2 regions of the Peribacillus sp. S4 genome follow, and region 1 is predicted to be linked to the other one. Evidence: riboswitches for the same ligand, from Rfam matches in the RefSeq annotation. Region 1 holds a riboswitch; the other holds the start of a gene.

The links. A riboswitch is a leader RNA that binds a small molecule or an ion and turns the genes downstream of it on or off. The one in region 1 is predicted to bind FMN.
Region 2: another riboswitch for FMN. It lies ahead of ribE (riboflavin synthase); the one in region 1 lies ahead of ACJ9PY_RS16755 (ECF transporter S component).

Annotation. Positions count from the first base shown of each region.
Region 1 is NZ_CP175708.1:3,542,123-3,546,553, reverse strand. Features, by position in the region: gene serA (phosphoglycerate dehydrogenase) at 1-1,288, opposite strand, end outside; FMN riboswitch at 1,609-1,745, shown strand; gene ACJ9PY_RS16755 (ECF transporter S component) at 1,910-2,491, shown strand; gene ACJ9PY_RS16750 (ferredoxin) at 2,607-2,855, opposite strand; gene ACJ9PY_RS16745 (helix-turn-helix domain-containing protein) at 3,146-4,210, shown strand; gene ACJ9PY_RS16740 (RecQ family ATP-dependent DNA helicase) at 4,210-4,431, shown strand, end outside.
Region 2 is NZ_CP175708.1:620,358-624,788, forward strand. Features, by position in the region: gene megL (methionine gamma-lyase) at 1-483, shown strand, start outside; gene ACJ9PY_RS02960 (TspO/MBR family protein) at 480-1,217, opposite strand; FMN riboswitch at 1,420-1,551, shown strand; gene ribE (riboflavin synthase) at 1,698-2,336, shown strand; partial or broken gene ribB (3,4-dihydroxy-2-butanone-4-phosphate synthase) at 2,355-2,993, shown strand; gene ribE (6,7-dimethyl-8-ribityllumazine synthase) at 3,071-3,541, shown strand; gene ACJ9PY_RS02980 (oligoribonuclease) at 3,946-4,431, shown strand, end outside.

The DNA of each region.
Region 1 (4,431 bases):
CGATATAGGTCCCACTTATTGTTAATTCTCGGTTGTCACCTTTTACTTTAAGGCTGATCAAATTCGAGTAACCTAAAGAGTCCGTAGAGATTTTTTCACCAATGGTTATGCCACGCTCTTTTGCGATCAACAAGGCATTCACTTCATTGACTGATGCATCGACTCTTGATCTTAAAAAGCCGGAGATTAAACTTTTTGTAAGAATCGCGGTATCGAAATCCAAAGATTCTCCTGCATATGTAACGGAGATTTCCTGAATTCCTTCATTCATGCACTGGGAAGCAATCGATCCCATTTGCTGAACAAGTTGATGGAATGGCTGTACCTTTTCAAACACTTCTTTAGATATGGCTGGAAGGTTGATTGAACTTGAGACTGGATTTCCTTCGAAATAGGTCAAAACTTCTTGGGCAACCTGTACGGCGACATTCAATTGGGCTTCTTTCGTGGAAGCGCCTAGATGCGGTGTAGCAATGACGCTGTCCAGTTCCAGCAGTTTATGGCCAAGTGGAGGTTCTTCGACGAAAACGTCCAGTGCCGCCCCTGCAACATGCCCTTGAACTAACATTTCATATAAATCATCTTCGTCTAGAATTCCACCACGGGCGCAGTTCAGTACATAAACCCCTTTTTTACAGGTAAGCAGTTTTTCTTTATTAATTAATCCTCTAGTTTCATTCGTTAGTGGTGTATGAACAGTAATGATGTCTGCTTTAGGAAGCAATTCATCCAATGGCAGGGCCGTTACGGACATTTTCTTTGCACGATCTACAGTCAGGAACGGGTCATAGACAATGACATCCATGCCAAACACTTTAGCACGTTTGGCAATTTCCCCTCCGATGCGTCCAAAGCCAACTATGCCTAATGTTTTTCCACGAAGTTCAGTTCCCGTATAGGAGGAACGTTTCCACTCCCCATTTTTCAATGAAGCATAAGCTTGCGGAATGTGGCGCATTAATGAAGCCATCATCGCGAATGTATGTTCAGCTGTTGAAATGGTGTTGCCGTCAGGTGCATTAACCACGACAATCCCGCGTTTTGTCGCTGCGGGGATGTCTATGTTATCAACACCGACACCAGCGCGTGCTATAATTTTCAACTGCGGCATACGGTTCATTAAATCTTCCGAAACCTTTGTTGCACTTCTCACAAGAATTGCATCGATCTGATCAAGTTCGTTTGCAGCTTCCTCTACGGTCTTCTGAATGAGCTGAATATTGGATGCCTCTGAAAGCGGTCCAAGTCCTTCTGGTTTAATGGCGTCTGCTACTAAAATCCGATACACGTCTAAACACCTTCCTAAGGAAAAAGTTATCTTAAATTTCAGTTAATTTTACAATTGAAATGCTGATAATGTCAATTTGGCATATCTGAATGAAAGCGCTTAAACAAATGATTTTCAACTGATCATCCGTTTAAGGTGGCGATATAAATAGCTTCGCTCCTTTTGCGAAAAATTTTCGAATTGCCATATTGTAAATCCGCTGTTTGTTTTAAGCCGTTCACTGCGACAATCGATATTCATCCTACATGCATCAAATGAGAAAAAATGCTATCAAAAAAAAGGCATTTCAGATATAATGGGAAGTATAAAAAATTTTATAGGTCTATCTTCGGGGCGGGGCGCAATTCCCCACCGGCGGTGATGAAGGAATTTCTACTTCTAAGCCCGCGAGCCTTACAAGGCAGGATTTGGTGTAATTCCAAAGCCGACAGTATAGTCTGGATGGGAGAAGATGGAGGTTCCTTAGTGCGTTTCAACAGTTATTTGCTGAACGTTTGTTTGATGTAACCTTTAATTTATCCCTTTAATTCCATTGGAATTAAAGGGTTTTTATTGAACATCAACATATTTTGGAATCCTAACCTCTTTTTCAGGTAGATCGGAAAAGAAGGAGAGAGAACTATGAAAAAGAACAAAGTGAAAAAAATGGTCTCACTTGCCATGATGGGAAGCATTTCATATTTATTGATGCTTTTAAATTTCCCGTTTCCAGGATTCCCGCCTTTTCTCAATGTTGATTTTAGCGACATACCAGCACTGATGGCGGCATTGATTTTCGGTCCGATGGCTGGAATTCTAGTCGAGTTCATTAAAAACCTATTGGATTTAGTCATGACAGGGACCTTGACTGCTGTGCCTGTGGGGCATATCGCTAACTTTATAGCTGGAATACTGTTTGTCTTGCCGACTTATTATGTATTTCAGAAAATCAATTCAAAAAAAGGAATGACGTTCGCCTTACTTGCGGGAACAGTTTCCATGGCAGTATTCATGAGCGTATTAAACTATTTTGTCTTTTTACCGGCTTATACCTTCTTTATGGGATGGGATGCCATGTCGGCGCCCGAGTCGAGAAAGTTCGTTACGACGGCAATCTTGCCTTTCAACGTTATTAAAGGCGTGCTCATCACATCTGTATTCATGTTGCTGTTCATTAAATTACAGACATGGATCAATAAGCAAACATTATATAAAAATGCTTAACGGCATTGACGATAGATATGAAAAAACAACCGGATATCCATATCCGGTTGTTTTTTTTATGCCTGTTTTTTGGCCAAAAGAAAAAGCCATTCTCGATTGAAAATGGCTTGTACCTTTATTCGAATTTTAGTGCATCTCCGTCAAATGCCTCGTCAGCAACTTTGATGGAATCCGTTGGGCATCCTTCAAATGCATCCATCATGTCGTCTATAAGTACATCTGGAATTTCAACGATACCCTCGTTATCGTCAAGGGTAACAAATGCAATCCCTTCGTCATCATAATCATATATATCTGGTGCAGCTGCTCCGCAAGCTCCACAAGCTATGCATGTTTCTTTATCCACAATAGTAAATTTAGCCATGAATATAACCCCTCCTAAGTTGATTAACAACTGATAATCTTTTTATTTCAGATTATTATCTCTTTCCTATTGTAAGACCGAATGCCAAACTTTTCAATAGAAATTGTATTGATAATAACTATCATGTAGTTGAATGTCAACGAAAAACATCGAAAAAATTAACTTGGCCCTTTCCATGTTTCGTCATTTAGTCACATAATTTCCGTTGTATTCATCAATAATAACGGCGGTTTTTGCAGATTTTTGTTACAATGGGTTTATTGGTTAAATGAAACAAGGATGTGAGTCCCATGAATAATTATCTACAGGCCATCATTCTATATGCGATAAAAAAATTTCAAGGTGAGCGCTCCATTTATGCTATATACCATATGCTGCAGGGGAAGAAATCGTCACAAACCATCCAAGATGCCCATTTATTCGGGTTAACGGATATTTTTGGGACAATGCCTCGATTTACCCGTCAGCAATTAAATCAAAACATTGAACATTCACTTAAGCATGACTTAATTAATTTAACGGATAAACCGGATGCATATGAAATTAGTTTGCAAGGTGAACGAATGTTGGACGATTACTTTAAAAATAATCCTTTTCCGGAGTATTTAAATGGTTGGAAGTATCACAATATCACCCCTGTTTTCTGGGGAAGGTTAAATTTACTCATTCAAACCATATCCCATATTGTCCACAATGAAAGACGTTTTTATCCGATACAACGAAATCCCAAAATTCAATTCTTCGTAAAGGAATTTTTACATGCCAATCGTCAGGATCGAGCGTTGATTGCCCAACATTTATATGATGAACTGGTATCCCTTTTAGAAAATCAAAGTGATATGAAACGAGACATTTTCATTTTGAAATTGACCGGGATAAACAGGATTGGTCTAACGTTTGAACAGATTGCCAAAAGGAAAAATACGGAAGAAGAGTATGTTCGCTATACATTCCTTGACTCATTGCATCAAATGCTTGCAGAAATGGAAACGGGTGGTGATTACCCTCTCTTATCCTCATTAACCAATGATTGGAAAAGAAGTGGTAATCCTCATTTGACACAATCTACAAAGACTACTTTACGATACATCCAGGAAGGGAAAAACCTCGGTGAAATAGCTGAAATCCGCAGATTGAAAGTCAACACCATCGAAGATCACCTCGTAGAAATTGTTTTATCGGAAAAGGATTTTCCGATTTCCGATTATGTGACAATCGAGGATGAGAGGGAAATTGCTGAAGCGATTAAGGAACTTGGTACAAAAAAGCTTAAAGCTATCAAGCAGATGGTCGATAATAAACAAATAAGCTTTTTCCAAATAAGACTTGTACTTGCGAAAATAGGTGAGAGATGATGAACATAGAACGAGTCCTCAAAGAAAAATTCGGTTTTGATGAATTCCGTCCTGGACAGAAGGAAGTGGTTGAATCATTGATGTCCGGCCGTCATACATTAGCGATGCTCCCAACCGGGTCAGGTAAATCATTATGTTATCAGCTGCCTGCTTATCTGGTGAATAAGACTGTCATAATTGTCTCCCCGTTATTATCTTTAATGCAGGATCAAGCGGATCAG
Region 2 (4,431 bases), 2.7 Mb from region 1:
GTAGCTGGGACTACACAAAAGGATATCGGTGGAATCATTTCACCTTTCGATGCCTGGTTACTATTGCGGGGGTTAAAGACCTTGCCTGTCAGGATGGACCGTCATTCGGCCAATGCAATGGAAATCTTTCATGAACTTAAGAAACATCCAAAGGTGAAAAAGGTATATTATCCAGGTGATGAAGCTTCCCCGGATCATTATATCATGCAAAAACAGATGAAACATGGCGGCGGCCTTATCTCTTTCGAATTGCATGGCACAAAACAGGATGCACAGGAATTCCTCAATAAATTGAATCTAATTAAAATTGCCGTAAGTCTTGGGGATGCCGAAACATTGATCCAGCATCCCGCTACCATGACGCACTCTGCCGTTCCTGAAGCTTCAAGGGAACAAATGGGCATCAGTGACCAGCTGGTCCGTCTCTCTGTTGGTCTAGAAGCTTGGCAGGATGTATGGCAAGATCTTCAGCAAGCATTTTAGGCTACCATATTCCTTCTACTTTTTATGAAGATGGTTATGGATATGATAAAAGTGATGGTAGCGAGGATATAAGAAATGTCCGTGATTACAGGATAGGCGGAGCTATTTCGTATCCCGATGCCTATGAACGCCCAAACGAATACGAGAGGATAGCACCAATCCCGGTTTTTATCTGTGAAGACAAAGGCCAGGATTGTTGCTGCAATCAGCAGGATGATCGTCCAGGTTAAACTGGAAACCCCAAAACCGTCCCATTTGATATAGGTTAGGTAATAAGAAATGTCAGCGATCGTTGCAACACTTACCCAGCCTGTATAGACGGAAAACGGGAATAGGTCGAAAGTAGTGTGTTCCACTTTTCTTATGCTTGTATAAATGACCATTAAAGTAGCCAAAAGAGCAATGATGATGAATACGGATAACAAAAAGTGTTCATAGTGCCAAGCTAAAAGCCAAGCGCCATTCAGGACACAGCTTAAAGCGAACCAAGGGAAGGATGCCTTATAAGCAGGGCTGTTTTGATGTTTACTTAAAAACTGCCTGAATACCCAGATGGCGAGCAGGAAATAGATCAAGCCCCATATGGAAAATACATATCCGGAAGGAGTGAAAACGACATGAAGTTTATCGGAAATCTCTCCTGATGTCTGGCCGTTCAATGGCAGGAAATTGGCTAAAAAATTCATCGTGACGACGAACAGATAGAAAATCAGGTTGATGATGGAAATAAGCATTAAGCTTCCTCCTTATATGAAGTTTGATTCTCTAATCCTATTCCACATATTAAGCCTGCCTAACCTTTTTGGAGCACATCGGGGTTAATGGGGATCATTTTTACATAAAGTTAGGAAGTTCCTGTAACAATTGAACCATTTAAGGTTAGAAATTTTACATCTTCACTTTATGGTGATAAAATATTCAAAGATTCATATTATTTTAGTCCTTCGGGGTCGGGTGAAAATCCCAACCGGCGGTGATGAAGAAATTCTAAGCCCGCGAGCCTGTTAAAAGGCAGGATTTGGTGAGATTCCAAAGCCGACAGTACAGTCTGGATGGGAGAAGGACGTGTGGAACCCAAGTGTATACGTACGCCTAATTTTTCGAAAATGAAAATATTAGGCTTTTTAGGTATACAATTTTTTTCACTCATTTCTCCTGCTAACCCTTTAGGTCATCCTAAGGGGTTTTTTATACTTTATAAAAGGGGGAAAAACATGTTTACGGGAATCATTGAGGATATCGGTACCGTACATTCCTTGAAAAAAGGAAAAAGCAGTATGGAGTTATCGATTCGTTCTGAAAAAATCCTTGAAGATGTGCATCTGGGGGATAGTATTTCAGTCAACGGGGTCTGCTTAACGGTAACGTCCTTCACGAAAAGTTTATTTACGGTCGACGTGATGCCGGAAACGGTCAAAGCTTCCTCGATCCGGACGTTAAAATTGGGATCACCTGTTAATCTCGAACGAGCCATGAGTGCACAGGGAAGATTTGGCGGTCATTTTGTTTCAGGTCATATCGACGGAACCGGAACGATCATAAAAAAAGAACGGAAAGAAAATGCCGTATATTATGTAATCCAACTGGAAGAAGGGCTTAGTGCCTTTTGTATTCCAAAAGGTTCCGTGGCCATTGATGGAACAAGCTTGACGATATTTGGGATCGAAAGGAACCTTTTGACGGTATCATTGATTCCATTGACTCATCAGGACACCATATTGGGACAAAAAGCGGCTGGCGATATCGTTAACATCGAAAACGACATGATTGGGAAATATATAATACATCAAATGAAAAATGGCAATCCAAAACCAGGACTGAATTTAGAGTTTTTGGCAGAGCATGGATTCTAATAAAAGGGCGGTGTAATGATGTTCCATACAATAGAAGAAGCAATAGAAGATTTGAAGGCTGGCAAGGTAGTAATCGTGTCCGATGATGAAGACCGTGAAAATGAAGGGGATTTTGTAGTGTTGGCCGAAAAGGCGACACCGGAAGCGATTAATTTCATGGCGACTCATGGACGTGGTTTGATTTGTACGACCATCACTGAACAACTGGCAGCAAAATTGAAACTGCATCCTATGGTAGGCGAAAATACCGATCATCATGGCACTGCTTTTACGGTAAGTGTCGATCATAAAAGCACCTCTACAGGAATCAGTGCTTTTGAACGGTCCTTGACCATCCTTGAGCTTCTTAATGAAGATTCGGTCGCAGAAGATTTCCAAAGGCCTGGTCACACTTTTCCGATAGTCGCTAAAGAAGGCGGCGTATTAAGAAGGGCAGGACATACGGAGGCATCGGTGGACTTGGCGAAGTTATGCGGTGCCGCTCCAGCCGGTGTAATTTGTGAGATCATGAATGAAGATGGATCGATGGCCCGCGTATCCGATTTAGAAGTCATCGCTGATAAATTCAACCTGAAGTTCATTACGATAGCCGATTTGGTTCGGTATCTTCAACATAATGATCCAATCGGGAAACAGGAACTTGAAATGAACATCCCGAAAGCTTGAAAGATTTTTAAGGAATGAAATCTTAACATGAAAAAATTATTGTTTTTAAAAATTAGGAGGAATTAGACATGGGGAAAACTATTGAAGCACAATTAATCGGATCAGGATTGAAAGTAGGAATCGTGGTAGGAAGATTTAATGAGTTTATCACAAGCAAGCTTTTAGGAGGGGCAATGGATGGCCTTAAGCGTCATGGCGTTGATGAGAATGATGTTGACATCGCGTGGGTCCCGGGTGCTTTTGAACTTCCGTTAATTGCTAAGAAACTTGTGAATACAGGTAAATATGATGCGGTAATCGGTCTTGGAACGGTAATCAGGGGTGCTACTTCACATTATGATTATGTCTGCAATGAAGCAGCTAAAGGCATGGCTTCCGTTTCTTTGGAAACAGGTGTACCGGTTATCTTCGGTTTGCTGACAACTGAGAATATAGAACAAGCCATTGAACGTGCTGGAACAAAATCAGGTAACAAAGGCTATGAAGCGGCCGTTAGTGCAATTGAAATGGCCAACCTTGGAAAATTGATTGAACAGTGATTTCACATAAGGAAGCCGCAGGGAATGACATTCCTGCGGCTTTTTTTTGATGTGCCGGATCGTGGTCTGATTGAGTCAACTTTCTTCAACCATCTGGCAATTCTTTAAAGTTCGTAAAGTTAGCCATTGATCGATTAGCTAATGCTGCTCTTCGACACTCACCGAAACTCCTTCACTGGAAATACCCGATTTCAAAGTAATGTGTTTTTCCATTATTTATTGTTATAAATTATGGGGAATGAGGAATCATTAGGTAATTCATCGAAAAAAAAACGAACAAAAGCGTCACGTAATGGAAGCATGATAAAATATGCAGATATGATTATGCTACAATTGTAAAGATTGCAATTGAAATTCATGTCTTTAGGGAAAAGTAAATTTATTAGTTATTAGGAGGGGTTTGTGTGTACCATCTCTTTACACATAATGATTTGGATGGAGTCGGGTGCGGCATTGTAGCAAAGCTGGCATTCGGAGATGAAGTAGTGGTTAGTTATAATTCAATTGGTCGCCTTAATCAGAATGTAGGTGCATTTCTTGAGCAGGCCAAGATTGAAGATACATTGATCGTTACTGATCTATCGGTTGATGAAGATAATGAAAAAATGATTACTCAGTTTGTGGAAGATGGAGGCAAGGCGCTGCTGATCGATCATCATAAGTCAGCACTGCATTTGAACGAACATGATTGGGCATCTGTAACTGTCGAACAGGAAGATGGTAAACAGACGGCAGCCACATCATTATTCTATCAGTATGCAGTTGAAAATAAATTGCTGGAACCTTCAAGCATTGTCGCTGAATTCGTTGAATTGGTCCGTCAATATGATACTTGGGAATGGGAAGTCAATAAAAATACAACGGCAAAGCGATTGAATGACCTGTTTTTC